Regions from separate parts of the Streptomyces sp. NPDC104581 genome, predicted to be linked through region 2. Evidence: riboswitches for the same ligand, from Rfam matches in the RefSeq annotation. Region 2 holds a riboswitch; each other region holds the start of a gene.
The links. A riboswitch is a leader RNA that binds a small molecule or an ion and turns the genes downstream of it on or off. The one in region 2 is predicted to bind cobalamin.

Region 1: linked by a shared signal. The riboswitch ahead of metE (5-methyltetrahydropteroyltriglutamate--homocysteine S-methyltransferase) and the one ahead of ACZ61E_RS15140 (ribonucleoside-diphosphate reductase subunit alpha) in region 2 are both predicted to bind cobalamin.
Region 3: linked by a shared signal. The riboswitch ahead of ACZ61E_RS15475 (ABC transporter substrate-binding protein) and the one ahead of ACZ61E_RS15140 (ribonucleoside-diphosphate reductase subunit alpha) in region 2 are both predicted to bind cobalamin.

Annotation. Positions count from the first base shown of each region.
Region 1 covers NZ_JBVJNN010000001.1:190,156-200,450, forward strand. The annotation lists gene ACZ61E_RS00850 (SRPBCC family protein) at 1-118, shown strand, start outside; gene ACZ61E_RS00855 (gas vesicle protein) at 155-589, shown strand; gene ACZ61E_RS00860 (GvpL/GvpF family gas vesicle protein) at 586-1,443, shown strand; gene ACZ61E_RS00865 (gas vesicle protein) at 1,440-1,733, shown strand; gene ACZ61E_RS00870 (gas vesicle protein K) at 1,779-2,168, shown strand; gene ACZ61E_RS00875 (hypothetical protein) at 2,216-2,761, shown strand; gene ACZ61E_RS00880 (Asp23/Gls24 family envelope stress response protein) at 2,774-3,199, opposite strand; gene ACZ61E_RS00885 (hypothetical protein) at 3,335-4,159, opposite strand; gene metE (5-methyltetrahydropteroyltriglutamate--homocysteine S-methyltransferase) at 4,303-6,627, opposite strand; cobalamin riboswitch at 6,790-7,011, opposite strand; partial or broken gene ACZ61E_RS00895 (DNA polymerase III) at 7,124-7,222, opposite strand; gene ACZ61E_RS00900 (hypothetical protein) at 7,419-8,138, opposite strand; gene ACZ61E_RS00905 (RNA polymerase sigma factor) at 8,141-8,752, opposite strand; gene ACZ61E_RS00910 (SAM-dependent methyltransferase) at 9,313-10,131, shown strand.
Region 2 covers NZ_JBVJNN010000015.1:104,762-115,056, reverse strand. The annotation lists gene ACZ61E_RS15150 (carbon starvation CstA family protein) at 1-1,566, shown strand, start outside; gene ACZ61E_RS15145 (YbdD/YjiX family protein) at 1,563-1,769, shown strand; adenosylcobalamin-variant (AdoCbl-variant) riboswitch at 1,903-2,002, shown strand; gene ACZ61E_RS15140 (ribonucleoside-diphosphate reductase subunit alpha) at 2,161-4,584, shown strand; gene ACZ61E_RS15135 (ribonucleotide-diphosphate reductase subunit beta) at 4,584-5,603, shown strand; gene ACZ61E_RS15130 (hypothetical protein) at 5,611-5,814, opposite strand; gene ACZ61E_RS15125 (GlxA family transcriptional regulator) at 5,896-6,858, shown strand; gene ACZ61E_RS15120 (D-Ala-D-Ala carboxypeptidase family metallohydrolase) at 6,904-7,641, opposite strand; gene def (peptide deformylase) at 7,870-8,514, opposite strand; gene ACZ61E_RS15110 (tetratricopeptide repeat protein) at 8,673-9,677, opposite strand; gene ACZ61E_RS15105 (HD-GYP domain-containing protein) at 9,782-10,295, opposite strand, start outside.
Region 3 covers NZ_JBVJNN010000016.1:23,014-32,078, forward strand. The annotation lists gene ACZ61E_RS15450 (PLP-dependent cysteine synthase family protein) at 1-89, opposite strand, end outside; gene ACZ61E_RS15455 (MoaD/ThiS family protein) at 89-406, opposite strand; gene ACZ61E_RS15460 (putative leader peptide) at 499-612, opposite strand; gene ACZ61E_RS15465 (ABC transporter ATP-binding protein) at 682-1,485, opposite strand; gene ACZ61E_RS15470 (FecCD family ABC transporter permease) at 1,482-2,534, opposite strand; gene ACZ61E_RS15475 (ABC transporter substrate-binding protein) at 2,550-3,536, opposite strand; cobalamin riboswitch at 3,578-3,730, opposite strand; gene ACZ61E_RS15480 (M67 family metallopeptidase) at 3,711-4,124, opposite strand; gene ACZ61E_RS15485 (amino acid permease) at 4,241-5,701, opposite strand; gene ACZ61E_RS15490 (DUF2017 domain-containing protein) at 6,010-6,624, opposite strand; gene clpS (ATP-dependent Clp protease adapter ClpS) at 6,624-6,929, opposite strand; gene ACZ61E_RS15500 (nicotinate phosphoribosyltransferase) at 7,130-8,485, shown strand; gene ACZ61E_RS15505 (isochorismatase family protein) at 8,622-9,065, shown strand, end outside.

The DNA of each region.
Region 1 (10,295 bases), on a different contig from region 2:
GGACGAGGACGCGTACGAAGACGTGGACGAGGACGAGGACGAACTCGTCGACGGCGAGGAGGAAGAGGAGGAGCCGGCCCCGCGTCCCCGGCGCCGTACCGCCTCGGCGCGTCGCTGACACACTCCGCCGACAGCACAGACAGGGCTGATTCCAGTGACCGATTCACTGGCCGGCCGTATGGGGACCTCCTCCGGGATGTCCCCGTACGGCCAGCAAGGGTCATCCGCAAATCTCGCCGACATCCTTGAGCGTGTCCTGGACAAGGGCATCGTCATCGCCGGTGACATCCAGATCAATCTGCTCGACATCGAGCTGCTCACCATCAAGCTGAGACTGCTGGTCGCGTCCGTGGACAAGGCCAAGGAGATGGGCATCGACTGGTGGGAGCACGATCCCTCGCTCTCCTCCCGCGCCCGGCCCTCGGGGTCGGTGAACGCGACCGGCGACCGCGACGACCACGGCCCCCGCGGCGTGCAGGGCTCGTCCTCCGACGGCGGCGAGGCGGGTCCGCTGGCACTGGAGAACGCGCAACTGCGCGCCGAGCTGGCCGAGTTGCGTGCCGCGGTGGAAGAGAGGAGGGAGCGGTGAACAGCACCGACGCACGCCGTGTGGCCCCGCCGATGAGGTACGTCTACGCGGTCGGCGGCGCCGGGACGACGCTGGACTCCGCGCTGTCGGGCCGCACCGGGGCGCACGGCGGCGCGCTGCGTACGGTGCGCGCCGGAGATCTCCTGGCCCTGGTGTCGTCGGTGCCCCACGAATCGTTCGGTACGGACGGTCTGCGGGCGCAGATGGAGGACATCGGACAGCTCGAAGTGCTGGCCCGTGCGCACCATCGCGTGGTCGAGGCCGCGTACGAGAGCGCGACCGTGCTGCCCATGAGGCTGGCCACGGTGTATCTGGACGACGCCCGGGTGGCCGAGATGCTGGTCGAACGGGCCGTGGAGTTCGGTGACCTGCTCTCCCGGCTCGAAGGCCATGTCGAACTGGGCGTCAAGGTCTACGCCGACCCGCGAGAGGCCGCCGCGGCGAGCGCGGCGGCCACGACGGCCACGGGGCCGGGCGAGCCCGCCGAGACCGGCCCCGGGCGCGCCTATCTGCGGCAGCGCCGCGAACAGCGCCGTCACCACCGCGACGCCTACCAGGCGGCCGGGGCGGTCGCCGCCGAGGTACCCGCCCGGGTGGGCGCGACCGCCCGCGCCCGGCTGGCGCACCGGCTCCAGCAGGGGGATCTCGCGGCGGGAGCGGGCGAGAACATCGCCAACGACGCCTATCTGGTGGAGGCGTCCCGGGTGGCCGAGTTCCGCGCGGCGCTCGCGGGGCTCGCCGACGACGTTCCCGGCGTACGTGTCGAGATCACCGGTCCCTGGGCGCCGTACTCCTTCGCGACACCGCCGGCCGAGGCCGCCGGGGGCAGCGGCGGGAACGGCGGGCGACGGTGAACGGCGAACTGAACGAGGCCCTGCCGACGGTCGGGTTCGCCGGGACACGGGGCCGCCGGCCGCCGGGCGGCGCCGGACACGACGACGGCCCGGCCGGCTCGGACGACGACTCGATCGAGTCCCTCGCCGGACGGCCGGTCGCGCTCATCGACCTGCTCGACCGGCTGCTGACCGGCGGAGCCGTCCTGACCGGAGATCTCGTGCTCTCCGTGGCCGACGTGGACCTCGTGCACATCAACCTGCGGGCGGTCATCCGCTCGATCACACCCGACGGACCGGCCCCGTGGTGAACGGCACGGGACCGGGCGCCGCCGGCGCCCGTAAGGAGACTCTCCATGGCTGACACACCCCGCGGCGACGATCTTCAGGACGTCGCACGGGCGGCGGCGCGGGCGTTCGATCTCGTCCCGACGGGACCGGACGAGCCCGCGTCGCGTGACGGCATCGCCCAGCGCCTCGAAACCGACCCCGACACGGTGGAACGGGACCTGATCAAGCTCGTTCTCACCATCGTCGAACTACTGCGGCAGCTCATGGAGCGCACCGCCCTGCACCGGGTCGACCAGGGCGATCTCCGGGAGGACCAGGAGGAGCGCATCGGTATGACGCTGATGATCCTCCAGGACCGGATGACCGAACTCTGTGAGCGCTACGACCTCACCATGGACGACCTCAATCTGGACCTCGGCCCGCTCGGTTCCCTGCTCCCCCGCGACCCCGGCTGAGCCGGGCGTCGGCGTTTCAGGCACTGTCGAGAGGCAACACGAACGTCATGACTTCAGAGAACGAAGCGAACAAGGACGCGAACGGCACCGCCCGGAAGGCGAACGCGAACGGCGCGGCGCGAAAGGCGAACACGCCCGCCAAATCAGCCGCCAAATCGACCGCCGGCAAGGGGCGGCAGACGGCGGCGAAGCGCACCGGCGCCCCCGCCCGCAAGACGGCCAAGACGGCCAAGACCGCCGCGAGCCGCGCGAAGACGGACGCGACCGCCGCCGCGTCGAAGGCCAGGGAATCGGGGCAGGCGGCCGAGAAGTCCGTCGGGAACGGTGCGCGTACGGCGGGCGACGCCACGAAGCGGGCCGGCCAGGCGGCCGTGAGCGGCTGGGAGAGCGGGCAGCAGGCCCTCATCTCCACCGCGGGCAGAGCGGCTGCCACGGCGTCCACCGCGTGGACCGCCGTCAAGCACCGCAAGGCGATAGCGGCGGGTGCGGCGGCGGGAGTCGTCGGGCTGGCCGGCGGCGCCTTCGCCCTGGGCCGTCAGACGGCCAAGCCGCACGTCGGGCCGCTGACCCGTATGACGGGCGGACGACTCTGACGGTCGCGGGGACTACTCGCCGCTGTCGTCGTCCGACCCGGGTACGTGCACGTCGAGGACGGCGATGTTGACCTCCACGACATCGAGTCCGGTCATGTTCCCGACGGCGTCGGAGACGCCCGAGCGGATGTCGTCGGTGGTCCGGGGAAGCGGATGGCCGTACTCCATGACCACGTTCACATCGACGGCGGCCTGTCTCTCGCCGACTTCCACCCGTACTCCGCGTGAGGCGTCGTCGGAGAGGGACATCTTGTCCCGGGCGGCTCCCAGGGTCCGGGAGACTCCGCCGCCCATCGCGTGGACACCCGCCGCTTCGCGGGTCGCGACACCGGCTATGGAAGCCACCGCCGAGTCCGCGATCGTCGTTCTCCCTCTGACGTCGTGGCGGTGGTGGTGGCCGTTGGACATTGCTTTCGAGGTGGCTTCGTTCACTGTCATGACCGACCAGTCTTCCTGGGTTGTCACCGCCGGGAGAGATGCCTCCCGGGCGGTCGTCCCCCCTCACCAGGGTGCTCCGCACGTCCGGACAACGCCATTCGGGTGAGGCCCCCCGCCGAGGCACCCCCATGGGGATCAGCGTCTGTACGCGTCGCGGCGGCGGGCCGTCCTGGCGTTCCGCGCCTCGCGCTGTTCGCCCGATCCGTCGCCTCGCCTGCGTGAGCCGGTGTCCTTCGCGGGCCCGCGGGTGTGTTTGCGGGTCTTGTGGGCCTTACCTGCCGAGTCCGGCGTGACGGCTTCGCCGGTGCTCCTCCCGACGGCCTCGATGCTGTCGCCGGCGCTCCCGCCGACGTCCTTCACGGCCTCGTCGGCGCCCTCGCCCACGTCCTCCACCGCCTTGCCCGTACCTTCGCCGACGTCCTCGACAGCGGCGCCGGCGCCCCGGCCCACACTCTCGGCGGCGTCACCGGTGCCCTTGCCGATCTCCTTGACCGCTCCCCCGGCGCCCGTACCGACTTCCTCGACCGCCTCTCCCAGACCCTTGCTCAACTGCTCCAGGATTTCGGGGTTCCGGTCGATCGTCGTCAATACACGGTTGACGATGGTCGCGACGTTGTGGAGGCGGACCTTCAGCTGCGCCTGCGCCTCGACACCTTTGATGTCGAGGTCCACCGATCCCAGCGTGACGTCCGCGCCGACATTCAGCCGGACCAGATCGAGGACTTCGGCCTTCAGGGACACATGGGCCCGCAGATCCTGCACGCCGAGCTGGATCTCCTCGATGTTCAGCACCGGAACGTCCAGATAGACATCCGGTGGTCCCTGTTCGACCACCTCGCCCTCGGCGTATTCGTCGGGTTCCTCTTCCCCGTCGACGACTTCCGCCTCTTCCGCGCCGGATTCCTCTCCGTCGAACTCCTGCCGGTCGTGGTCGTCCCGGCTCTTGTCGCCCTGGGGCATACGACTCTCCCTCGCCGAGCGTGGCCCCCGCACCTCAAGTGTCATGCGCCCGCTCCGCCGCCGCAAAGAGATGGCCCGGCGCGGCGGCGGGCCGGACCCGGAGGTGTCGCTCTCCGGCCCGGCCCGCCACGGCGCCCCGCGGGTCAGGAGCCGTCGGTGGCCGGTCGTGAGCGGATCGCGCGGGCAGCTGCGACCAGGTTCTCCAGTGCGGCCCGCGTCTCGGGCCAGCCGCGGGTCTTCAGCCCGCAGTCCGGGTTCACCCAGAGCCGGTCGGCCGGGATGGCCTCAAGTCCCTTGCGGAGCAGGGCTGTGACCTCCTCGGTGGTGGGGACGCGCGGGGAGTGGATGTCGTAGACACCGGGTCCGGCCTCGCGCGGGTACCCGTGCGCGGCGAGTTCGCCGGCGACCTGCATGTGGGAGCGTGCGGCCTCCAGGCTGATGACATCGGCGTCGAGGTCGTCGATGGCCTGGACGATGTCGCCGAACTCGGCATAGCACATATGGGTGTGGATCTGGGTGTCCGGCCGTACCCCGCCGGTGGTCAGCCGGAAGGACTCCGTCGCCCACGCCAGGTAGCCGGCCTGGTCGGCGGAGCGCGGGGGCAGCGTCTCGCGGAGGGCGGGTTCGTCGACCTGGATGACCGGGGTGCCCGCCGCTTCGAGGTCGCCGACCTCGTCGCGCAGTGCGAGCGCGACCTGGCGCGCGGTGTCGGCGAGCGGCTGGTCGTCGCGGACGAATGACCAGGCGAGCATCGTGACGGGCCCGGTGAGCATGCCCTTCACCGGCCGGTCGGTGAGCGACTGCGCGTACGACGTCCAGCGCACGGTCATCGGTCCGGGCCGGGAGATGTCCCCGGCGAGGACCGGCGGGCGCACGTACCGGGTGCCGTAGGACTGCACCCAGCCGTGGCTCGTGGCGACGTAACCGGTCAGCTGTTCGGCGAAGTACTGCACCATGTCGTTGCGTTCGGGCTCACCGTGCACCAGGACGTCGAGCCCGGTCTTCTCCTGGAAGGACAGGACTTCCCGGATCTCTTCCCTGATCCGTTCCTCGTATCCGGAGGTGTCGATCCGCCCGCCGCGCAAGTCGGCCCGCGCGGTGCGCAGTTCGGCGGTCTGCGGGAAGGAGCCGATGGTGGTCGTCGGCAGCGGCGGGAGGCCGAGACGGGTCCGCTGCGCCGTGGTGCGTTCGGTGTACGGCTGGGAGCGCCGTGCGTCCGCGTCGGTGACGGCGGCGGTGCGGGCGCGCACGGCGGGGTCGCGGGTGAGGGCGGAGCCGGCCCGGGAGGCGAGCGCGGCGCGATTGGTGATGAGTTCGGCCGTGATGACGTGGGTGCCCTGCCCGAGTCCGCGTGCCAGGACCGCGATCTCCTCCGTCTTCTGCCGGGCGAAGGCGAGCCAGCGGGTGATCCCGGGGTCGATGTCGCGTTCGTCGGTGGCGTCGAGCGGGACGTGCAGCAGGGAGCAGGAGGCGGCGACGTCGACGCGGTCGGCGAGGCCGAGGAGCGTGCCCAGGGTGGTGAGGGACCTCTCGTAGTCGTTGATCCAGATGTTGCGTCCGTCGACGACGCCCGCGACCAGTCGCTTGCCGGGCAGCCCGCCGACGGCCGCGAGGGCGTCGAGGTCGGCGGCGGCCGATGCGGTGAGGTCGAGCGCGAGTCCGTCGATCGGGGCCCTGGCGAGGACGGGCAGCGCGTCCCCGAGCCGGCCGAAGTAGGAGGCGACGAGCAGTTTGGGCCGGTCGGCCGCCCCGCCCAGCTCGCGGTAGGCGCGGCCGGCGGCCTCCAGTTCGGCGGGGGTACGGTCCTGGACCAGCGCGGGCTCGTCCAGTTGCACCCACTCGGCTCCCGCCGCGCGCAGGTCGGCCAGGATCTCGGCGTACACGGGCAGGAGCCGGTCGAGCAGGGTCAGCGGCTCGAAGCCGGCGGGGACACCGGGGGCGGGCTTGGCCAGCAGGAGGTAGGTGACGGGGCCGACCAGGACCGGGCGGGCGGTGAGGCCGAGCGCGAGGGCTTCCCCGAACTCGGCGACCTGCTTGGCCGGGTCGGCGGTGAAGACGGTGTCCGGGCCCAACTCGGGCACCAGGTAGTGGTAGTTGGTGTCGAACCACTTCGTCATCTCCAGCGGCGCGACGTCCCGGGTGCCGCGAGCCATGGCGAAGTAGCCGTCCAGCGCGTCGGCGTCAACCGCCGCGCGGTGCCGTTCGGGGACGGCGCCGACCATGACGCTGGTGTCCAGGACGTGGTCGTAGTAGGAGAAGTCGCCGGAGGGCACTTCCTGGATGCCCGCTTCGGCCAGTTGCCGCCAGTTCGTACGGCGCAGCTCCTCGGCGGTCCTGCGGAGGGCGGCGGCGTCGACGCGGCCCTTCCAGTAGCCCTCGACGGCCTTCTTCAGTTCCCTGTTCCGTCCCTGGCGGGGGTAGCCGTACACGGTGGCCCGTGCTGCCGCGGCCGCGGACTTCTCTGTCACGGAACTCTCCTTCGCGAGATGTGTCCTTGAGGTCCCGGGGACGGGACGCGGGCGCGAAGGGACGACCGATCGTGCGGTCCACGCCGCGTCGTCGGACGCGCGTGCCGCTCGATATGTGCGCCGACCCGCCCACGAGGTCACCGGAACGACCGCGCGCGATCGGTCACGCGCGGGCAACGGGCAGGTCTTCGGACTCGTGGGCCCGTCTCGTACCGTTCACGAGACTCCTACTGGCCGTCGCTTCCCAGACCCGTCCGGGCCCAGTGCGTATGACGGCGGTCGTTCCCACTCACCGCTGCGGGGCAGTCCCGGATTCCCACCGGGTTCCCTCTTACGACGCACCTGCCTGGCGGACAGGGACGAACCAGCTGCACCGACCAGCCTAGAGGGCCGGGCGGCGGGCGCACACGTGTGGACCACATCGCGGACGGGGGAACGGGCGAGGCGATCCGGGCGCAGGAGGCACGACGGGTCCCCGGTGCGCGCAGGAAGGGGCGGGCCGGTCCCCGCGCTCCGCCGGCCGCACGACGAGGGCGGCGATGTTCCACGCGTCGTCGTCGCCCCGGTGGTGGCGGCCCTCCAGCGGGAGGCCGGCGCGGTGGTCCCTCGCCGGTGCCCGACAGGTCGCCTCGACGCCGACCATGCTCAGCAGGTGCCCCTCGTCGTCCATGGGGCCGGGGGAGGAACGGCCCGGTCCCCGGTCATCCGGTTTCCCGGCGGGCGGCGAGCGGCGGACGCAAAGTGGCAGGCGGCGGAAGGTGGTTGGGCGTCACCGGACGGTGCGTCGGGTCTCAGGTGCCGGCGTTCCCCGCCCGGCCGGGCGGGGCGGACTGATGGCCGTGCGGAAGGTCGCGCGTCAGGGTGGGGACGGGGCGCGGGATCGTACCGAAGTCGTTGTCCGGGTCGACGGGAAGGCGGTTGATGACCGCTTCCAGCCGGGCCGGAAGGGTGGGGCGGCTGCCGGAGCGGCACTGGGTCAGGAGTTGGTGACGGATGCTCTCCGGCAGCAGGGGGCGCGCGGCCGGGGCCGGCGGCGCGCTGTCCGGTGCGGTCAGTCTGCGGGCCTCCGCACGCCAGTGCCGGGCGTCGCTGAACTCGGCACGCCGTCCATGGGCGAGGTAGAGACAGAAGGCGGCGGTGCGGTTGCCGCCGCCGGCCGCGAACTGCCACCAGAACTGGGCGGCGTCGTGGTCACGTGCCAGATGGAGCAGCGCGCCGAAGACGACCGCGCCCTCGGGGTCCGGCCGGTCGTCATCGGCCAGCCGTGCCAGGGCCGTTGCCGCCTGCGGGGTGTCGACGATGAGGGAGACCGCGAGGTCGAGGTCGCGGGCGGCCTGCTCGTGCGCGGCGGGAGTGCGCGGCGCGCCGGAACCGGGTTCGGAGGGTACGCGGGCGGCCCTGGCCTCGACCCGTCGCCTGGCGGCTTCGGTGTCGTAGTCGGTGTAGGTGTCGACGAGGACCTCTGCCTGGTCGAGCAGGGTGCTGATGGAGGCGTGGTCGTTGGTGCGCACGGCTACCCTTCCGTCTCGGTCGGTTCGATGGCCAGGTCGAGTTCGCGTGCCAGGCGGCGGCGGGCATGCTGTGCCTGGGAGCGTACGGTGGCGAGTTCGATGCCGAGGTACTCCGCGACGTTCTCCTCGTCCTCGCCGAGGACGAACCTGAGGACGATGATGTCGTACTGACGCTCGGGCAGGTCCATGATGGCGCCGTACAGGCCGAGTTCACCTTCCAGGACGGTGAACTGGTCCCGGGTGCCGTCCCGGAGGAGTTTGGCGAGTGCCGCGTGGAAGGCGGCGGTGCCGACGAGGAGCGGCCGCAGTCCGCGTTCGTCGAGCCAGCGGTGGGTCTCCTCCTTCAGCAGCGACCAAGCGTAGCGGGAGACCGACTCCCGGGCCAGCGCGTGTTTCCAGTCCCGTTTCAGGTGCGCGCAGGCGGTGTCCACCACGGTCTCGGCCGCGGGGCGCCCGCCGACCTGGGAGTGGGCGTAGCGCATCCATAATTCGCGGTGGTAGTCGTGGAAGGCGTCGAAGGTCAGGCCCAGCCGTCCCTGCCGGGCGTCGTCGGGGGCTTCTCCGGTGCCGGGGGCGTCCGCGGCCCGTGTCCTGGGGGTACTGGCGGCCATCATTTTCCGCTCTCGGACGCGCGCGTCGGCGCGTCCGGTGTCGGGGCGGCGCCCGACGGTGTGTGGGGGGCGTACTGCGGACCTCGGAGGTGGCGTGCTCCGGCGCGCGCTTCGGTCGCCGGGCCGCTTCTCGTGGCGGTCCTCGGGTGGCCGGTGAAGACCCGGGCGAAGGTTCCGCGAACCGCCGGGGCTTCCCGATCGAGTTCCACGCATGTCCTTGGGGGGGGGTGGGGGGCACCGTGCCGCGCCACGGTGGAGCGGATCTCGGTGGAGACGGGATGTCTCACTCGACAGCCAACCGGAAGAACGGGCGTCTTGTGCAAACCTTCGGTCAATTGTCTTCGCCGACGGTAATAGTATGACTACTTAGGCGTTCGGGTGACGGTTTCGGAAACCTGTTCCCGTTCGTCCGAACAGACCGCCATGGCCCGGCGGAACGCCCCTCGCTCCCGCGGTTGTTCCGTGCGGACGGCGGGAAGTGAACCCCGGTGGCGGAGGGGGCGCCGGTACGGCGCGCACCCGGGCCGGCCGACCGGACAGCGAACCACTCCTGGGGGCGTGGCATGGCGGAGAACAGCACGGTGGACCTGAAACTCGATCAGGCGCATTCGGCCCGTATGTACGACTACTACCTCGGTGGCACCACGAACTTCCCCGCCGACCGCGAGGCGGCCGGCAAGGCCCTCGCGGCCTTCCCCTCCATCCTGGCCACCGCCCGCATCAACCGGCGCTTCATGCGGCGCGCTGCGCGGTTCCTCGCCCAGGAGGGCATGACCCAGTTCTTCGACATCGGCACGGGCATCCCCACCTCGCCCAACCTCCATGAGGTCGCCCAGGAGGTCACCCCCTCGGCGCGCGTCGTCTACACGGACAACGACCCGATCGTCCTGGCCCACGCGCGGGCACTGCTCCACAGCCACTCCGAGGGGCACACCTCGTACGCGCACGCCGATGTCACGGACCCGGCCGCGCTCCTGGCGACACCGGAGATAGCGGAGACGCTCGACTTCACCCGGCCCATCGCGCTGAGCCTCAACGCGCTGCTCCACTTCGTCACCGACGACCGTGTCGAAGGCGGCGCGCACGGCATCGTCGAGCATCTCAAGGCGGCACTCCCCTCGGGCAGCACCCTCACCATCACCCATGTCACCCCCGACTTCGATCCCGAGGGGATCGCCCGGCTCACCGGCGCCTACCGCGCCGCCGGCACCCCCGGCCAGGCGCGGCCACACGCCGAGATAGTCCGCCTCTTCGACGGCTGGGAACTTCTCGACCCCGGTGTCGTGCCCACCCAGCGCTGGCGCCCGACCGACGAGGACCAGGCCGAGAACGTCACCGACGCGGAGGCCGCCTGTTACGCGGGCATCGCCCGTAAACCCTGACCGGGACGACAACTCCCGCGCGCCGCCGGTCCGCCGCCCCCTTCGTGACCGGTACGACCCACACCCCCCTTCCGCTTAGGTTAGGCTAAGCTAACGGAGCGTCGGGGGTCCGTCTCCGGCGTGGTGCCCGGTCTCCGGACACATGGACACCACGAGAGACGGAG
Region 2 (10,295 bases):
ACCATCCCGATCGCGCTCTTCATGGGCGTGTATCTGCGGGTGATGCGGCCGGGCAAGGTCAGCGAGGTCTCGCTCATCGGCGTGGCGCTGCTCCTGCTCGCGATCGTGGCCGGCGGCTGGGTCGCCGAGTCCTCGCTCGCCGACACCTTCACGCTGGAGGCCGGCACGCTGGTCATCTGGATGATCGTGTACGGCTTCCTGGCGTCCGTGCTGCCGGTCTGGATGCTGCTGGCGCCGCGCGACTACCTGTCGACCTTCATGAAGGTCGGCACGATCGCGCTGCTGGCGATCGGCGTGGTCGTGGCGCTGCCGACGATGAAGATGGACGCGGTCACGGAGTTCGCGAGCCGCGGTGACGGCCCGGTCTTCGCCGGATCGATGTTCCCGTTCGTCTTCATCACGATCGCGTGCGGCGCGCTGTCCGGTTTCCACTCCCTCATCTCCTCGGGCACCACACCGAAGATGGTGCAGAAGGAGACCCAGATCCGGATGATCGGGTACGGCGCGATGCTCACCGAGTCGTTCGTCGCGATCATGGCGATGATCACGGCGTGCATCATCGACCCGGGTCTCTACTTCGCGATCAACTCCCCCGCCGGAGTCATCGGCGGCACGGTCGAGTCCGCCTCCCAGGCGGTCGCCAACCTCGGCTTCACCATCTCGCCGGACCAACTCGCCCAGGCGGCCAAGGACGTCGAGGAGTCGAGCCTGCTGTCGCGGACCGGCGGCGCGCCGACCTTCGCGCTCGGCATGGCCGAGATCTTCTCGTCCGTCATCGGCGGCGCGGGGATGAAGGCGTTCTGGTACCACTTCGCCATCATGTTCGAGGCGCTGTTCATCCTGACGACGGTGGACGCGGGGACGCGCGTCGGGCGCTTCATGCTCCAGGACATGCTCGGCAACGTGTACAAGCCGATGCGCCAGGTCAGCTGGAAGCCGGGCGTCTGGTTCGCCAGCGCCGTGGTCGTCGGCGCGTGGGGCTACTTCCTCTGGGTCGGCGTGCACGACCCGCTGGGCGGCATCAACCAGCTCTTCCCGCTGTTCGGCATCGCGAACCAGCTCCTGGCCGCGGTGGCGCTCGCCGTGTGCACGACGCTGCTGGTGAAGTCCGGGCGCCTCAAATGGGCCTGGGTGACGGCGGTTCCGCTGGCCTGGGACGCGGCGGTCACGCTCACCGCGAGCTGGCAGAAGATCTTCTCCGAGGACCCGAAGGTCGGCTTCTTCAAGCAGCGCGAGGTCTACCAGACGGGCATCGACAACGGCGAGGTGCTCCCTCCGGCGAAGACGATGGACGACATGCACACGGTCGTCACCAACTCGACGGTGGACGGCGTGCTCTGCGCGCTCTTCGCGATCCTGATCATCGTGGTCATCGCGGACGCCGGCCGCGTCTGCTACAAGGCGATCCGGCACCCGGAGAGCGTCAAGCTCTCGGAGACGCCGTACGTGAAGTCGGAACTGGTCGCGCCGGCGGGCATGTTCGCGACGAAGGAGGAGAAGGCGGAACTGGCCGCGGCGGAGACGAAGGCGTCGGCCGGGGCGGGCGCCGGGACGGGCCGGTCATGACCTCGGCGGCGAAGGTGCGCCACGCGGTGGGCCGGATCCGCTGGTACGTGAGGGAGTTGACGGGCGAGTCGGCGTACGACCACTACGTGGCCCACACCCGCGCCTGCGACCCGACGGCGGAGCCCCTGACACGCCGCGCCTTCGAACGGAACCGGATGGACGCACGCGAGGCGGACCCGCGGGAGGGCTTCCGCTGCTGCTGAGCATGACGACCGAAGGGCCGCTGTTCCCCCGGGGGGAGCGGCGGCCCTTCGCCGCTCCCCCTGATCGAGGAGGTCCGACACAACATGTGGGGGGTGCCGCTCCCAACGAGCCCCACATGTATGCTCAAGTCTGCTGTCGCCGCAGGAGAATCCGGTGGAAATCCGGAACTGTCCCGCAACGGTGTGCTGTGGTGCGCTTCGTCGCGCCCGCGAGTCCGAGCACCTGCCGACGGCGCATCCGGGTCGACCGAACCGGGTGCCGAGACGTCCGGGCCCCGAGGCAGGGCCGGTGGACGCCGCGCCGCGCGCCGCCCGTTTCCGGGACGGCCTACGCTGCCGTGCGCCGCCGTGCCCTCCCCGAGGCCCAGAGCCGAGCGAGGGAGAGCACCACGTGACCATCGCGCCAGCCGATCCGGCTTCAGCGATCTCCGAGCGGGGACGGGAGACGGCCGGACCGGCCGACGGACCCGGGACGGGCCTTCTGCGGCTCCTCACGGACCTCACCGCCGACCTCGCCGACACCGAGCCCGGCAGGGTCGCCGCCGCCGCGCTCCGTGGCCGCAGCGCCGCCTCGGACGAGGCCGAGCTGCGCGGACTCGCCACCGAGGCCGCCGCCGGGCTCATCTCCGAGGACCCCGCGTACTCCCGCCTCGCCGCCCGCCTGCTCACCCGCGCCATCGCGGAGGAGGCCGCGGGCCAGGGCGCCGTCTCGTTCTCCTCCTCGGTCGCCGTGGGCCACGCGGAGGGGCTGATCGCGGACCGTACGGCCGCGTTCGTCACCCGCCACGCCGCCCGCCTCGACGCGCTGATCGACCCCGCCGCCGACGACCGCTTCGGCTACTTCGGTCTGCGCACCCTCTTCAGCCGCTATCTGCTCCGGCACCCGATCAGCCGCGATGTCATCGAGACGCCGCAGTACTTCATGCTGCGCGTCGCGTCCGGGCTGGCCAAGGACGACTCCCCGGCCGCCGTGGACGAAGTCGCCGCGCTGTACGGCCTGATGAGCCGACTCGACTACCTCCCCTCCTCCCCCACCCTCTTCAACTCCGGCACCCGGCACCCCCAGATGTCGTCCTGCTATCTGCTCGACTCCCCGCTGGACGAGCTGGACTCCATCTACGACCGCTACCACCAGGTGGCCCGCCTCTCGAAGCACGCGGGCGGCATCGGCCTCTCGTACTCCCGTATCCGCGCCCGCGGTTCGCTGATCCGCGGCACGAACGGGCACTCCAACGGCATCGTGCCGTTCCTCCGGACGCTCGACTCCTCGGTCGCCGCCGTCAACCAGGGCGGCCGGCGCAAGGGCGCCGCCTGCGTGTATCTGGAGACGTGGCACGCGGACATCGAGGAGTTCCTGGAGCTGCGCGACAACACCGGCGAGGAGGCGCGCCGCACGCACAATCTGAACCTCGCGCACTGGATCCCCGACGAGTTCATGCGCCGGGTCGACGCGGACGGCGACTGGTCGCTCTTCTCGCCGGCCGACGTGCCCGAGCTGGTCGACCTGTGGGGCGACGCGTTCGACGCGGCGTACCGCGCGGCCGAGGCGGCGGGCAAGGCCCGCAGGAGCATCCCGGCGCGTGAGCTGTACGGCCGGATGATGCGTACGCTCGCGCAGACCGGCAACGGCTGGATGACCTTCAAGGACGCGTCGAACCGTACGGCGAACCAGACCGCCGAGCCCGGCGCCGTCGTGCACTCCTCCAACCTCTGCACCGAGATCCTGGAGGTCACGGACGACGGCGAGACGGCCGTCTGCAACCTGGGCTCGGTCAACATCGGGGCGTTCGTGACCGGGAGCGGCGAGCTGGACTGGGAGCGGCTGGACGACAGCGTCCGCACCGCCGTCACCTTCCTCGACCGGGTCGTGGACATCAACTTCTACCCGACCGAGCAGGCCGGCCGCTCCAACGCCAAGTGGCGCCCGGTGGGCCTGGGTCTGATGGGCCTCCAGGACGTCTTCTTCAAGAAGCGGCTGCCGTTCGACTCCCCCGAGGCCGCCGCCCTCTCCACCCGGATCGCCGAGCGGATCATGCTCGCCGCGTACGAGGCGTCCTGCGACCTCGCCGAGCGCGAGGGCCCGCTGCCCGCCTGGTCGAAGACCCGGGCGGCGCGCGGCGTGCTGCACCCGGACCACTACGACACCACCCTCAACTGGCCCGAGCGGTGGGAGGCCCTGCGGGCGCGCGTCGCGAAGACGGGAATGCGCAACTCCCTGCTGCTCGCCATCGCGCCGACGGCCACCATCGCCTCGATCGCGGGCGTGTACGAGTGCATCGAGCCACAGGTCTCCAACCTCTTCAAGCGCGAGACGCTGTCGGGTGAGTTCCTCCAGGTCAACGCCTATCTGGTGGCCGATCTGAAGAAGCTCGGCGTGTGGGACGCGCAGTCCCGTGAGGCGCTGCGCGAGTCCAACGGCTCGGTGGCGGCCTTCGGCTGGATCCCGGCCGAGGTGCGCGAGCTGTACCGCACGGCGTGGGAGATCCCGCAGCGCGGCCTGATCGACATGGCGGCGGCGCGCACGCCGTTCCTCGACCAGAGCCAGTCGCTGAACCTGTTCCTGGAGACACCGACCATCGGCAAGCTCAGCTCGATGTACGCGTACGCCTGGAAGAAGGGGCTGAAGACGACGTACTACCTGCGCTCGCGGCCGGCGACGCGGATCGCCCGCGCGGCGAAGTCCCAGCCGGTCACCGCCGCGGCGCCGGTGCCCGTACCCGCGCGGCCTGCGCCCGTGCCCGCACAGCCGGCGCCGGACGCCGACGCCGTCGCCTGTTCCCTGGAAAACCCCGAGTCCTGCGAGGCCTGCCAGTAATGACCACGTCCGACGCAGAGAAGAACCTGCTCGACCCGGGCTTCGAACTCACCCTGCGCCCCATGCGTTACCCGGACTTCTACGAGCGCTACCGGGACGCGATCAAGAACACCTGGACGGTGGAGGAGGTCGACCTCCACTCCGACGTCGCCGACCTCGGCAAGCTCACCCCCGGTGAGCAGCACATGATCGGCCGGCTGGTCGCGTTCTTCGCGACGGGCGACTCGATCGTCGCGAACAACCTGGTGCTGACGCTCTACAAGCACATCAACTCCCCCGAGGCGCGGCTCTACCTCTCGCGCCAGCTCTTCGAGGAGGCCGTGCACGTCCAGTTCTATCTGACGCTGCTCGACACCTACCTGCCGGACCCGGCGGACCGCGCGGCGGCGTTCGACGCGGTCGAGGAGATCCCGTCGATCCGTGAGAAGGCGCAGTTCTGCTTCAAGTGGATGGACTCGGTCGAGAAGATCGACCGCCTGGAGTCCCGGGCCGACCGGCGCCGCTTCCTGCTGAACCTGATCTGCTTCGCGGCCTGCATCGAGGGCCTCTTCTTCTACGGGGCGTTCGCCTACGTCTACTGGTTCCGCTCGCGGGGCCTGCTGCACGGGCTGGCCACAGGCACCAACTGGGTGTTCCGGGACGAGACGATGCACATGAACTTCGCCTTCGAGGTCGTGGACACCGTCCGTAAGGAGGAGCCGGAACTCTTCGACGACGCGCTGCGGCAGCAGGTCACCGACATGCTGAAGGAGGCGGTCGAGGCGGAGCTCCAGTTCGGCCGCGACCTGTGCGGGGACGGCCTGCCGGGCATGAACACGGAGTCGATGCGCGAATACCTCCAGTGCGTCGCGGACCAGCGACTCCAGCGCCTGGGCTTCGCGCCGGTGTACGGCTCGGAGAACCCGTTCTCCTTCATGGAGCTCCAGGGCGTCCAGGAACTGACCAACTTCTTCGAACGCCGCCCCTCGGCGTACCAGGTGGCGGTGGAGGGCACGGTCGGCTTCGACGACGACTTCTGAAGGGGCTTCAGCCCAGTGGGGTGACCGCCGGGCCGGCCGTGCGGAGCGTGATCGTTCCGCCCGGCCGGCCCGGCCGTGCGTGGCCGTCCGGGTGCTCCGCGCGGCGGAGTTGGCGGTCGATGGCGCGGTCCCTGAGGTGCCCGATGAGACCGGGAAGGGCGAGAAGGCCGAAAAGAGCGAGTACGACGAGGTAACCACCGATTGCGTTCATGGCTCCACTCTCGTCGTTCCACGGCAGAAAGAGCAGTGGCAGGACTGTCATGAACCATCGAATTACTGCCACACTGCTTCCATGCTGAGAAACGTGGCGGTCGTCCTGCTCGACGGAGTGCACCCCTTCGAACTCGGTGTGCTCTGCGAGGTGTTCGGTCTCGACCGCAGCGCGCAGGGGCTGCCCGTCTACGACTTCGCCGTCGTCTCCGCCGAGGGCCCCGTCCTGCGCACGCACGCCGGATTCACCATCTCCGCGCTCCAGGGTCTCGACCGGCTGGAGGAAGCCGATCTGATCTGCGTGCCGGCCGGGGACACCTACGTCGTCCGGGAGTACCCGGCCGAACTGCTGGACGCGCTGCGCCGGGCCGTGGACCGGGGCGCGCGGGTGCTCAGTGTCTGCGCGGGCGTGTTCACCCTCGGCGCCGCCGGACTGCTCGACGGGCGGCGCTGCGCCACCCACTGGATGCACTCGGCCGAGCTGGCGGAGGCGTACCCGCTGGCCGATGTGCAGCCCGATGTGCTGTACGTCGACGACGGACCGGTCGTCACCTCCGCCGGGACGGCCGCCGGCATCGACGCGTGCCTCCATGTCGTACGCCAGGAGCACGGCCCCGAGATCGCCAACGCGATCGCCCGCCGCATGGTGGTCCCGCCGCACCGCGACGGCGGGCAGGCGCAGTTCATCGAGCGCCCGCTGCCCACCCCGTGCGACACGGTGGGCGGGGTCCTCGAATGGATGGAGCGGCATCTGGACAGCGAGATGACCGTCGAGCAGCTCGCGGAGCGGGCCCATATGTCGCCCCGTACCTTCGCCCGCCGTTTCCAGCAGGAGACGGGGACCACCCCGTACCGCTGGCTCCTGCGCCAACGCGTACTGCTGGCACAGGAGTTGCTGGAGGGGACGGACGAGACGGTGGACACGATCGCCGGCCGGTCGGGGTTCGGCAACGCGGCGGGGCTGCGGCACCACTTCCTGCGCACGCTCGGGACGACCCCGAACGTCTACCGGCGCACGTTCCGGGGCCCCACGCGCGTCGCGTGAGGCCCCGGAACGGGACGCCGTCAGAGGTCGGCGGAGATCGGGGCGTCAGATCCCGCAGCTGGGCGCGGACCAGAAGCGGCCCGAGCGGTGGTCGACGTGCGCGTGGTCGTTGTGACCGGGGTAGCCCGGGCCGAGAATGCCGTTGAAGCCGTGGTTCCGCGCGTTCTGGGCCAGGGCGCAGAGCGTGTGAGGTCCGGCCCCGATGTCGGCGGCGTCGCCGTAGAGGTGGCGGCTGCTGCTGGCCCCGCCGACCGCGTTGTTGCACGCGACCGAGCGGAATCCGCTGGTGACACGGAGCGGCTGGTCACCCATCGCGTGCCGCATCGCCTCCAGCTTCCACATGGTGCGCAGGGCGTTGGACTTGGCGGTCGCCGCGCTCACCGCACCGCCCGACCAGTCGGAGTTGCAGTTGTTCAGCTCGGCGTAGGTGAAGTGGATCGGCGTGCAGTCGTCGTCCTGGAGCTGGTAGATCTTGTTGAACGTGTTGGGGCCGGCGACCCCGTCGGCGGCGAGCCCGTACGCGGACTGGAAGCGCTTGACCGCGGCGGCCGTGGCCGGTCCGTACGCGCCGTCGATGGCGAGGACGGCGCCGTTGCCCGCGTGGCCGGCCACGCGGATCTGGAGCTGGGTCACGGCGGCGCCGCTGGACCCCTGGGAGAGGGTGCCGGACCACGTGTAGCAGCCGTCGGCCTGGGCGGGGCCGGCGGTGACCACCGCACCCGCCCATGCGAACGACAGGGTCATGACAAGGCTGAGCAGAAGTCTTGAGGTACGTCGAAGCATCGGGTCTCCAGATTCGCGAGGCGAGATGTACGGCAGAGAGTGGCGCAAGGGTCGACGCGCGTCAACCCGTCCCTGAACAGGGCCACTTGTCGAACCAATGGCGACGGGTCGGTATCCGGCGCGACGACTGACGGCCCCGCTCCGGGTGTCCGGAGGGGGCCGTCAGTCGTCGTCGGGTGCGGAGGGCCGGACCGTCAGACGGTCGGACCACCAGGCGTTCGCGCCGTCTCAGGCGTTCGGCACGGTCTCGTAGCGCGGCGTGCCCTCGTCCATCTGCCGCAGCGCGTCCTTGCGGTCGCGCTTCGAGAGCCGGTCGATGTACAGGTATCCGTACAGATGGTCCGTCTCGTGCTGGAGGCAGCGCGCGAAGTAGCCCGTGCCGCGCACCTTGATCGGCTTGCCGTCGACGTCCTGGCCCCGGACCACCGCGTAGTCGGGCCGGGCCAGCTCCGCGTACGCCGTCGGGACGGACAGGCAGCCCTCGTTGCCGTCCTCCAGATTGCGCGCCCCGGGCGGGAGTTCGTCCAGCACCGGGTTGCACACGACGCCGACGTGCCGCACGCCGTCGTCGTCCGGGCAGTCGTAGACGAAGACCTTCAGGTCCACGCCGATCTGGTTGGCGGCCAGGCCCACGCCCTCCGCCGTGCGCTGGCTGGCGAACATGTCGTCGACGAGTGCGGCGAGCTTGTCGTCGAACTCGGTGACGTCCTGGCACTCCTTGTGCAGGACCGGATTGCCGACGACGGTGATCGGGCGCGACGTGCCGCGCTCGCGGTACGCCAGCTCACGCGCCTCCGCGTCCTGCGTGTCGACGACGAACCCCTCGTCGTCCACGATGCCCTCGGTCGTCTGGTCCGTCTCCTGCTGCGCCATGTCCGCAGTACGCCTTCCTCGGTACCCGCTGCTGCCTGTACACCGCTGCCTGCGCGATGTGCCCGTACAGCCTACGGCCCGTCGTGGCGCCGTCCGCAGCCCCGCCCGGAATCCGGCCCCCTCCCCGGGCACGTCCGTAGCCGGCGCGGGGCCGTACGTCAGCAGACCTCTTCGAGATCCCGCCACTCACGCGTCTCCGGGCTGTCGGCCACCCAGCCGTCGAGCAGCCCCTTGACCAGTCCGGGCGGCGCGGCTATCCCGCACTCGCGCTCGGGCACCCACAGCTCGCCCTCCGTACGGTGCCCGAGCGGCCCCGGATGTCCCGGCTCGCTGTGGTCGTGCGGATCGAGGTGCTCGCCGTCGCCCTCGGCGCTCGGCATCCGGCTCTCCGAGCAGGCCCGGCAGAGCAGCCGTACGGAGGACGACCAGTCCTCCGCCGCGAAGCCCGCGTCGGCCGCCAGCCGCTCCAGGGCGTCCCGGTCGGACTCGGTGGCCGCTTCCAGCAGGACCACCCAGGTCGGTACGGGCGACGGGGCCCACAGCTCGATCTCGTCGAAGACCGGGAAGGCCCGCGCGGCGCCGCTCGACCCCGCGGCGGTCGTGCGCTCGCCGTTCGGCACGCCGTCGTGCAGGACGACCTCGCCCCAGCGGCGGCCCGACGAGGGCAGCGGGATGGACAGGATCTCGATCCGGGCCGGGTCGAGCCTGCGGCCCCAGACGACCTCGGCCTCGCCCTCGGGGGAGAGCCGGACGGCCGCGCTGCCCAGCTCCATGCCGACGGGCTCGCCGGTCGCCGCGGCCGTGTACTGGTTGCCGGGGACCTTGAGGCCGTACGCCTGCCAGGCCCGCCGCGCCAGCGGCCAGTCCTGGAGCGCGGTGGCCGCGATGCCGACGTTCCACCAATCGGGTGCCCCGGCCTCCTTGTCGAGCAGCGCGACGGCGCGCAGCCCGGCGGCCCGCGCCTGCTCCCAGTCGTGCCGGAACTTGTGCAGCAGGGCCAGGTTGAACCAGGACTCGGAGAGCCAGGGCTCCAGATCCGCCGCGCGCGTGAGCAGCGCACCCGCGTCCTCGTACCGTCCGTCGCCGATCAGCGTGAACGCGCGGTCGGTGGCCTGCCGCCACGAGGCGGAGGGCCGATGCCGTACCTTCCCGAAGATCTTCACGATTCCCGCCTGCCGGTCGCTCGGGTCTGTGCCCCCGTACACCCTCTTGGACTCCTCTTCGCATCCAACCATGCCCGGTCGGACGCTCGCTCCTTACCCATGGGTTACCCAGCCCGACCAGGGGTCAGACCACCACGTGACAGGACGCGCGCCAGCGATTCCACGACCTCCGGCTGGTAGTCGTGGCCGGTGCCGAGGCGTAGTCGCTCCAGTGCGCTGAGCGGCCCGGTCGCCCCGGCGCCGCCGCTCGCGCCCGCCGTGGCGAGGTCGTCGTACGCGTTGACGGCGCGGACGATCCGGGCCGGCAGAGGCTGTTCGCGGTACGGATCGGCCTGCCGTTCCACGACGACGGCGACCGCCGACGGGACTCCGGTGCGGCGTACGACGGCCCCGCCGAGCAGCGCGATCCGCCGCTGCTCGGTGACCGGCAGCAGGGCGGTGGCGCCGTCGGGCACGGGGTCGACGAGCGAGAGCTGTCCGATGTCGTGCATCAGCGCCGCGTGTTCGAGGACGGTCAGCTCCGTCCCGGAGAGCCCCAGCTCACGGCCGACCGCGCGGCTCAGCTCGGCGACCCTGCGGGCGTGGCCGTGGCGGGTGTACCCGGCGATCTCGGTGGCG
Region 3 (9,065 bases), on a different contig from region 2:
CAGAGCCGGACGTCGTCCGACGGGGAGAGCCGGGGCAGCCGTACGAGGGGGGTGTCGCCGACGACCGCGAGCGGGGAGTCGTACCGCATCAGAGCGTGTGCGTGTCGGGCATCGGCTTCTCGGGCGCGCCGCCCGCGACGGCGGGGAGGATGGTGACGCTGTCGCCGTCGGTGAGCTTGGTGGAGATGCCGTCCAGGAAGCGGACGTCCTCGTCGTTGAGGTAGACGTTGACGAAGCGGCGGAGCTGGTCGCCGTTGGCGCCGTCGACGATGCGCTCGCGGATGCCCGTGTGGCGGGATTCGAGGTCCGTGAGCAGCGCCGCGATCGTGTCACCGGTGCCTTCGACGGCCTTGGCTCCGTCGGTGTAGGTGCGGAGGATGGTCGGAATGCGGACCTCGATGGCCATGGCGTGTGCTCCTGTCGGAGAAGAGGCGTGACGGGCGCGCGGCTCTGCCCCCGCGCGGGGGGTGGTGCTCGGGACGGGCGTTTCCGCCGGGCTCAGGCGGCAGCGCCGACCGTACACATGGCGCTGGCGAGGCGGCACAGGTCGACGTGCAGCCGCGCGACCAGCAGTTCGCCGGGCGTCTTGTCGCTCACGTCGTGGGAAACCATGGGGTCATCGTATCGATTCCCGGTCCGCATCCCGGTATGCCGTCTCTCATTCCGGACGTTCGGTGTTCGTCAGATGGACGGGACCGGCGGCTGGGGCAGATAGACGACGGTGGGGGCGCCGGTCCGGGGGTGCGGTGCGACCTCGGCCTCCACCTCGTAGACGGCCGCGAGGAGGGCGGGGGTCAGGACCTCGGCCGGGGTCCCGGACGCGACGACGGCACCGGCTTCGAGTACGTAGAGGCGGTCGCAGTAGTACGCGGCGAGATTCAGGTCGTGCAGGGCGAGCAGCTTGGTCGCCGCCGACTCCCGCATCAGGGTGAGGACTTCGAGCTGGTAACGGATGTCCAGATGGTTGGTGGGCTCGTCCAGGACGAAGAGCGCGGGCCGCTGGACCAGTGCGCGGGCGACGAGGGCCCGCTGGCGTTCGCCGCCGGAGAGGGAGGGGAAGGCGCGGTGGGCGAGGGGCGCGATGCCGACCCGGTCGAGCGCGGCGTCGGCGAGCGCGGTGTCGGCCGCCGTGTCCGCCTCCCAGAAGCGCCGGTGCGGGGAGCGGCCCATCGCGACGACCTCGCGGACGGTCAGCTCGAAGTCGGTCTGCCCGTCCTGCGGGACGGTGCCCACGCGCCGGGCGCGCTCCTTGGCGGTCATGGTGTGCAGGTCGTCGCCGTCCAGCAGCGCCCGGCCGTGGGTGGGGCGCAGCGCCCCGTACACACAGCGCAGCAGGGTGGTCTTGCCGCTGCCGTTGGGGCCGACGAGTCCGACGGTCTCGCCCGGTGCGGCGGTGAGATCGACGGCGTCGACGAGGTGCCGGCCGTCTCCCGTTCCGTAGGAGAGTCCCTCGATCCGCAGCGAGGCGGCCGTTCGGTCGCTCATACGGGGGCTCCTTCGGGACGGCGGCGCATCAGCCACAGGAAGAACGGGCCGCCGATGAGGGCGGTGAGGACGCCGACGGGGATGTCCTGCGGCGCGGCGACGGTCCGGGCGGCGAGGTCCGCGACGACGAGGACGACCGCGCCGCCGAGCGCGGCGACCGGCAGCAGCGGCCGGTGCGCTGCCCCGACCGCCATGCGCGCGGCGTGCGGCACGAGCAGTCCGACGAAGCCGATGGCGCCGCTGGCGGCGACCATGACGCCGGTGACGAGTGAGGCGAGGACGAACACGGCGGCGCGGAAGCGCGCGGTGTCCAGTCCGAGTACGGTCGCGCCCTCCTCCCCCACCAGCAGCAGGTCGAGGGGTCTGGCGAGCGCCATGAGGACGGCGGTGCCCGCGGCGAGGACGACGGCCGGGACGGCGAGCGCGCCCCAGCGGGCGCTGCCGAGGCCGCCGAGCGACCAGAACAGCGCTTCCTGGAAGTGTTCGGGCCGGGCCGAGACGACCAGGACGAGCGTGGTGAGCGCGGACAGGATGTACGAGACGGTCACCCCGGCCAGTACGAGCCGCCCGCCGGTCATGGTGCCGCCGCGCCTGGCCAGCGCGTAGACGAGGGTCATGGCGGTGAGCGAGCCGGCGAAGGCCGCCGCAGGCATGGCGACGGTGGTGGTGATCCCGGCGCCGACACCGCCGCCGACACCGAGGACCAGGACGAGTACGGCGCCGGCGGACGCCCCCGAGGAGATGCCGAGGAGGAACGGGTCGGCCAGCCGGTTGCGGACGAGGGCCTGGAGGACGGTCCCGACGACGGCGAGCCCGGCGCCGACGACGGCGCCGAGCAGCACGCGCGGCAGCCGCACGTCCAGGACGATCGTGCGGAAGGGACTGGGCTCCGCGCCGCCGGTGAGGATCGTGAGGACCTCACCGGGCGGGATACGGACGGAGCCGAGCGCGAGCCCGGCGACGGCGGCGCAGGCGAGGGCCACGGCGAGCGAGGCGAGCACGAGGGCGTGCCGCAGCCGGCGGTGGCCGGGCGGGGTCCGGCAGGTCATGACGGCGGGAGCCCTCTAGAGTCCCGCCCCTGGGTGGAGTTGGGCCGCGAGGCGCCGGACGGCGGCGGGGGCGCGGACGCCGAGGACGGCGTCGGAGAGCGGCAGGACGGCGAAGCTCCTGTTCCTGATCGCCGGGACGTCCTTCAGTACGGGGTCCTCCAGCAGGCGCTTCTTCTTCTGCGCGACGGTGGTGGCGCCGTAGTCGTAGATCACGATCGTCTCGGGCTCGCGGGCCACGACCTGCTCCCAGGTGGCGTCGCCGAAGGACTTGTCGAGGTCGGCGAAGACATTGCGTCCGCCGGCCCGCCGGATCAGCTCGTTGCCGATGCCCCTGCCGCCCGCGGTGAACGCGGTCTTGTCGCCGCTGTCGTAGACGAAGACCGGGACGGGCTCCACGTCCTCGGTCGCGGCGGCGGTGGTGGCGAGGGTGGTGCGCGCTCCGGCGGTCCACTTCTCGGCGCGGTCGGCGACACCGAAGGTACGGCCGACCTCGCGGACCTCGCGGAACACGTCGTCCATGGAGGTCCGGCCCTCGGCGCAGCTCTCCAGGTTGAGCCGGGTGTCGATGCCGGCGTCCTTGAGTTCGTCGCGGGTGCGGCCGTCCTTGGCGGCGAAGGCGCTCGCGTAGCCGCCGTAGACGAAGTCGGGGTTCGCGGCGAGGAGTCTCTCCTTGGAGGGGTACTCCTCGGCGATGACCGGGACGCTGTCGTACGCCTTCCGGTAGGCGGGGAGGACGGCGTCGTCCAGCCAGGCGGTGCCGATGAGGGAGTCGGTGAGGCCGAGCTCGATCATGATCTCGGTGACGTGCTGGTTCATCGTGACCACGCGCTTCGGGGGTGCCTCGAAGGTGGTCCGCACACCGCAGTTGGTGACGGTGTACGGGAATCCGCCGGCCGGTGCCCCGGAGGCACGGACGGGGTCCGGGGTGGCGCCGCAGGCGGCGAGCGGGAGCAGCAGCGGTAGCAGGACCGCCGGTATGAGCGCGTGGCGTCGCGAGGGCATGACTGGGCCTCCTCCGGGGGATTTCCGCGTCCCCTGGCATGGTGGGAGAAGGGCGACAGGTCAGTTCCTGGCTTCCGGGCCCCCGCTCGCGCGCGGGGCCCGGTCACAGTGGCGGGACCGTGCCGGATTCACACCGGCTTCCTGGGTCCTGCCGCCCTGGACGGCGTCAGTTTGTCAGACGACCTCGACCTCTTCCTCCGTGACCTCGCCGTCGACGATGCGGTACGAGCGGAACTGGAAGGGGCCCATGTCGTCGGTGTCGGCGGTGGAGACCAGGACGTAGTGGGCGAACGGCTCCATCGCCAGGTCGATGTCCCGGCGGGAGGGGTACGCCTCGGTCGCGGTGTGCGAGTGGTAGATGACCACCAGGTCCTCGTTGCGCTCGCGCAGCTCGTCGTCGAGCTTCTTGTGGTCGTCCGCGTCGAACTCGTAGAACGTGGGCGAGCGGGCCGCGTTGAGCATCGGGATGAAGCGCTCGGGCCGGTCGCTGTCCTCGGGGCCCGCGATCACGCCGCACGCCTCGTCGGGGTGGTCCGCCCGCGCGTGGGCGACGATCTGGTCGTACAGCGCCTGGGTGATGGTCAGCATGGGGTGAAGGATAGACAGGTGGCCTCCGTGTGTGAGACACGGAGGCCACCTGGTGAGACGGGTGCCGGGACGCCCGGCGGCCGACGGGGAGCCGCCGGGACGTCGCGGGGTGGGTGTCAGTCGCCGGCCTTGGCGAACTCCGGCTCGTTCGGGCCCTCGGGGGCGCGCGCCGCGAGTTCCGGGTTGCGGCTCTTGAGCAGCGCCCAGCCGCCGACGAGGAACACCGCCCAGAGCGCGCCGACGTACAGCGAGACACGGGCGTCGGAGTCGTAGGCGATCAGACAGGTCACGAAGGACAGGAACGCCAGCGCCACCCAGCTCAGGGCCGAGCCGCCCGGGGCCGGGAACGGGGACGTCGGGAGCCGGCCCGCGACGACGGCGGAGCGGTACTTGATGTGGCTGATGAGGATCATCATCCAGGTCCAGATACCGGCGGCGGTGGCCACCGAGGTGACGTACAGGAACGCCTTCTCGGGGACGACGTAGTTGAGGACGACGCCGATGCCCATCAGCGCGACGGACGCCGCGATGCCGGTGGCCGGTGTCCGGCGCCTGTTGAGCCTGCCCAGGGCCTTCGGCGCCTCCTTGTTGGCGGAGAGGTCGCGGAGCATCCGGCCGGTGGAGTACATACCGGAGTTGCAGGACGACAGCGCCGCCGTCAGCACGACGAAGTTGACGATTCCGGCGCCGAGCGGAATGCCGATCCTGGCGAACGCGTGCACGAACGGGCTCTCGCCCTCGCTGAACTCGGTCCACTTCACGACGGCGAGGATGACGGTGAGCGCGCCGACGTAGAAGACGATGATGCGCCACGGCAGCGTGTTGATCGCCTTGGGGAGCGTCTTCTCCGGGTTCTCGGACTCGCCCGCCGTGACGCCGACGAGTTCGACGGCGAGGTAGGCGAACATGACGCCCTGGAGGGTCATCAGGCTGGAGCCGATGCCGTTGGGGAAGATCCCGCCGTGCTGCCAGAGGTTGCCGGTGGCCGCGGTGTCGCCGGCGTCGGAGAAGCCGAGGGTCAGGACGCCGAGGCCGATGACGATCATGCCGATGATGGCGGTGACCTTGACCATCGAGAACCAGAACTCGACCTCGCCGAAGATCTTGACGGAGATCAGGTTGACGCCGAAGAGCACCAGGAGGAACACCAGGGCGCTGACCCACTGGGGGATCGCGGGGAACCAGAAGTGGATGTAGATCGCCGCGGCCGTGAGCTCGGCCATGCCGGTCACGATCCACATGAGCCAGTACGTCCAGCCGGTGACGTAACCGAAGAACGGGCCGAGGAACTCGCGGGCGTACTCCGCGAAGGAGCCGGAGACCGGCCGGTAGAGCAGCAGTTCGCCGAGCGCCCGCATGATGAAGAAGATCACCACGCCGGCGAGGGCGTACATCAGGATGATGCTCGGCCCGGCCTTGGCGATGTTCGCGCCGGCGCCCATGAACAGACCGACGCCGATGGCGCCGCCGATCGCGATCATCTGGACCTGGCGGCTGCCGAGTCCGCGTTCGTAGCCCTCCTCCGAGGTGTCCGCGGAGGGCCTGTCCGAGGTGTTGTCGACCTGTGGGGAGGTCATGGTGATGCGCCCTTTCTCCCTAGCCTGTGCCGGTGGTCGTGAAGATTTACCACGGGCCGGGCCGCGATCCGCGGAGGCGGCTGTGGCGCGGCACACAGGAAGAAGCGGACGAATCTCCCCCCGAATCGCAAAGCGTGCGGGGGCGGTGACGCGATCGTTGTCCGGAGTTGAGTGTCCGCCGAGGAAGCGGAGCATGTCCGTCCGGAGACGGTGTGACGGAGGCGGTCGGACCCTGTGACGGGCCCGTCGCGGGAGCGGGGCGCGGAGGCCGGACCGGCGGACCCGTCAGGGCATCACACACCGGACCGTCACGGCATCATCGTCTCGACGAGCGTCTCCTGAAGCGCCCCGAGCCACAGGTACGCCATCACCATCGGCTTGCGCGGGTCGGAGTCCGGCAGCCGGTACAGGCTCTCGCCCTCGTCCTCGTCGGAGACGTCCAGCCTGCTGCCGATCGTCAGGCGCAGGTCGTTGAGCGCGCCGAGCCAGTGCCGGCAGTCGTCGGGCGTCAGCTTCAGTACGGCCCCGCCCTCGCCGGACGCGGAGAGGGCGTCCAGGCCGCGGACGACGGCCAGGCCGTCCGCACGCTTGCGGTCACGCAGGTCGTTCTCCGTGAAGCGCCTGAACTCGGAGGCGTACGCGCGCAGTTCGTCGTCGGTGTCGTCGCCGAAGCCGTAGGCGTCCGGAAAGAGCCGGGCGAGCGCGGGGTCGGACGGCGGTTCGCTGGGCCCCTCCGCGAAGTAGGGCGGCCATGGGGCCTCCCCGCCGACGGCGGGGGAAGGGTCCTCGCCCTCGGCCGGTTCGTCGCCGGGGCCGATCAGTTCGAGGAGCTGGACGGCGAGGGAGCGCAGGATCGAGATCTCGATCCCGTCGAGGGCGACGGCGGCGCCACCTCCGGGGATCGCCTCGAACTGCCCGGCCATCAGCGGGTGTCCTGGGAGAGCGTGGCCCACAGGCCGTATCCGTGCATGGCCTGCACGTCGCGTTCCATCTCCTCGCGGCTGCCGCTGGAGACGATGGCGCGGCCCTTCTGGTGGACGTCGAGCATCAGCTTGTGCGCCTTGTCCTTGGAGTAGCCGAAGTACGTCTGGAAGACGTAGGTCACATAACTCATGAGGTTGACCGGGTCGTTGTGGACGATCGTCATCCACGGCACGTCAGGTTCCGGGACGGTGAACGTCTCCTCGGCCGACTCGGGAAGTTCGATCTCTGTCGGGGCAACACTCACGGTTCGGGACGACCTTCTTCTCCGCCGGGGGTCCCGGGAATCGCCCCGGGATGCACAGCCTCACAGCCCCATGCTGCCACCCGGAGGGGCCTGTCGCACAAACGGCGGCCCCGGAGCCCGCCGAGTCGCCTCCGACCCGCCGGAAGACGGCCGTTCCCTAGAAATCGTCAAACTGACGAGATCCCTGTAGCATCGCTCGTATGAACTCTGCGGAACTTGAGAAGGGCCTGGTGAAGGACGAGGGCGGCCGACGGGTCGGAGTTCCGTCGACCGCGCTCTTCACCGACCAGTACGAGCTGACGATGCTGCGGGCGGCGCTGCGGGCGGGGACGGCCGAGCGCCGCTCCGTCTTCGAGGTGTTCACCCGGCGGCTGCCCGAGGGGCGGCGTTACGGGGTCGTCGCGGGCACCGGGCGGGTCCTCGACGCCGTCGAGAACTTCCGCTTCGACGAGGACGTGATCGGCTTTCTGCGCGAGCGCGGGATCGTCGACGGCGCGACGCTCGACTGGCTCGCCGGCTACCGCTTCACCGGGGACATCTGGGGCTACCAGGAGGGCGATGTGTACTTCCCCGGCTCGCCGATCCTGCGGGTCGAGGGCTCCTTCGCCGAATGCGTGCTGCTGGAGACGGTGATCCTGTCGATCCTCAACCACGACTCGGCGATCGCCGCCGCCGCCTCCCGGATGTCGGCGGCGGCCGGCGGGCGCCCGCTGATCGAGATGGGCGCGCGCCGCACGCACGAACTGGCCGCCGTCGCCGCGTCGCGCGCCGCCTACGTGGGCGGCTTCGACACCACGTCGGACCTGGCGGCCGGGTTCCGCTACGGCATCCCGACGGTGGGCACCAGCGCGCACGCCTTCACCCTGCTGCACGACAACGAACGGGACGCGTTCCAGGCGCAGGTCGACGCGCTCGGCAGCGGTACGACGCTGCTCGTGGACACCTACGACGTGGCGGAGGCGGTCCGTACGGCCGTGGACGTCGCCGGGCCCGGGCTGGGCGCCGTCCGCATCGACTCCGGCGACCTGCTGCTCGTCGCGCACCGGGTGCGGCAGCAGCTGGACGAGCTGGGCGCGGTGAACACCCGGATCGTGGTCACCTCCGACCTGGACGAGTACGCGATCGCCTCGCTGGCCGCGGCGCCGGTGGACGCGTACGGGGTCGGCACCCAGCTGGTCACCGGCAGCGGCAATCCCACCTGCTCGATGGTGTACAAACTGGTCGCCCGTGCCCACTCCGGCGATCCGGGGGCGCCGCTGCACGCGGTGGCGAAGAGGTCGACGGGCGGCAAGACGTCGGTCGGCGGCCGCAAGTGGGCGGCGCGGCGGGTGGACGCCGAGGGCCACGCGGAGGCCGAGGTCGTCGGGACCGGGCCGGTGCCCGCGGACCTGCTGGACCGGCAGCTGCTGGTGGAGCTGGTCAAGGGCGGTGAGGTGGTGGCGCGCGAACCCCTGGACGCGGTCCGGGACCGGCACGTCGAGGCACGTGCGGCGCTGCCGATGTCGGCGATCCAGCTCTCGCGCGGAGAGCCGGTCATCCCGACCGTCTACATGTGACGGACACGAGGTTCGGAGGAGGTATGGCACGCATGAACGGACGTCGACCGGGAACGCCAGGCTCCGAGAGGCCAACCGGCACGGGACGCCATAGGCTCGGTGACCCCCGCCCGCTCCCCACCGAAGGACACCCGCCATGCACCGCGCACTGATAGTCGTGGACGTCCAGAACGACTTCTGCGAGGGCGGCAGCCTCGCGGTGCCGGGCGGCGCCGACGTGGCCGCCGCCATCACCGATCTGATCGGCCAGACGACGGCCGGTTACCGCCATGTCGTCGCGACGCGTGACCACCACGTCGATCCGGGTGACCACTTCTCGGCGCGCCCCGACTTCGAGCACTCGTGGCCGGTGCACTGCGTGGCGGGTACGGAGGGCGTGGGCTTCCACCCGAACTTCGCGCCCGCGGTCGCCTCGGGTTCGATCGACGCGGTCTTCGACAAGGGTGCCTACGCGGCGGCGTACAGCGGCTTCGAGGGCGCCGACGAGAACGGGGTCCGGCTCGCGGAGTGGCTCAGGGCGCGCGAGGTGTCGGAGGTCGACGTGGTCGGCATCGCGACGGACCACTGCGTACGGGCGACC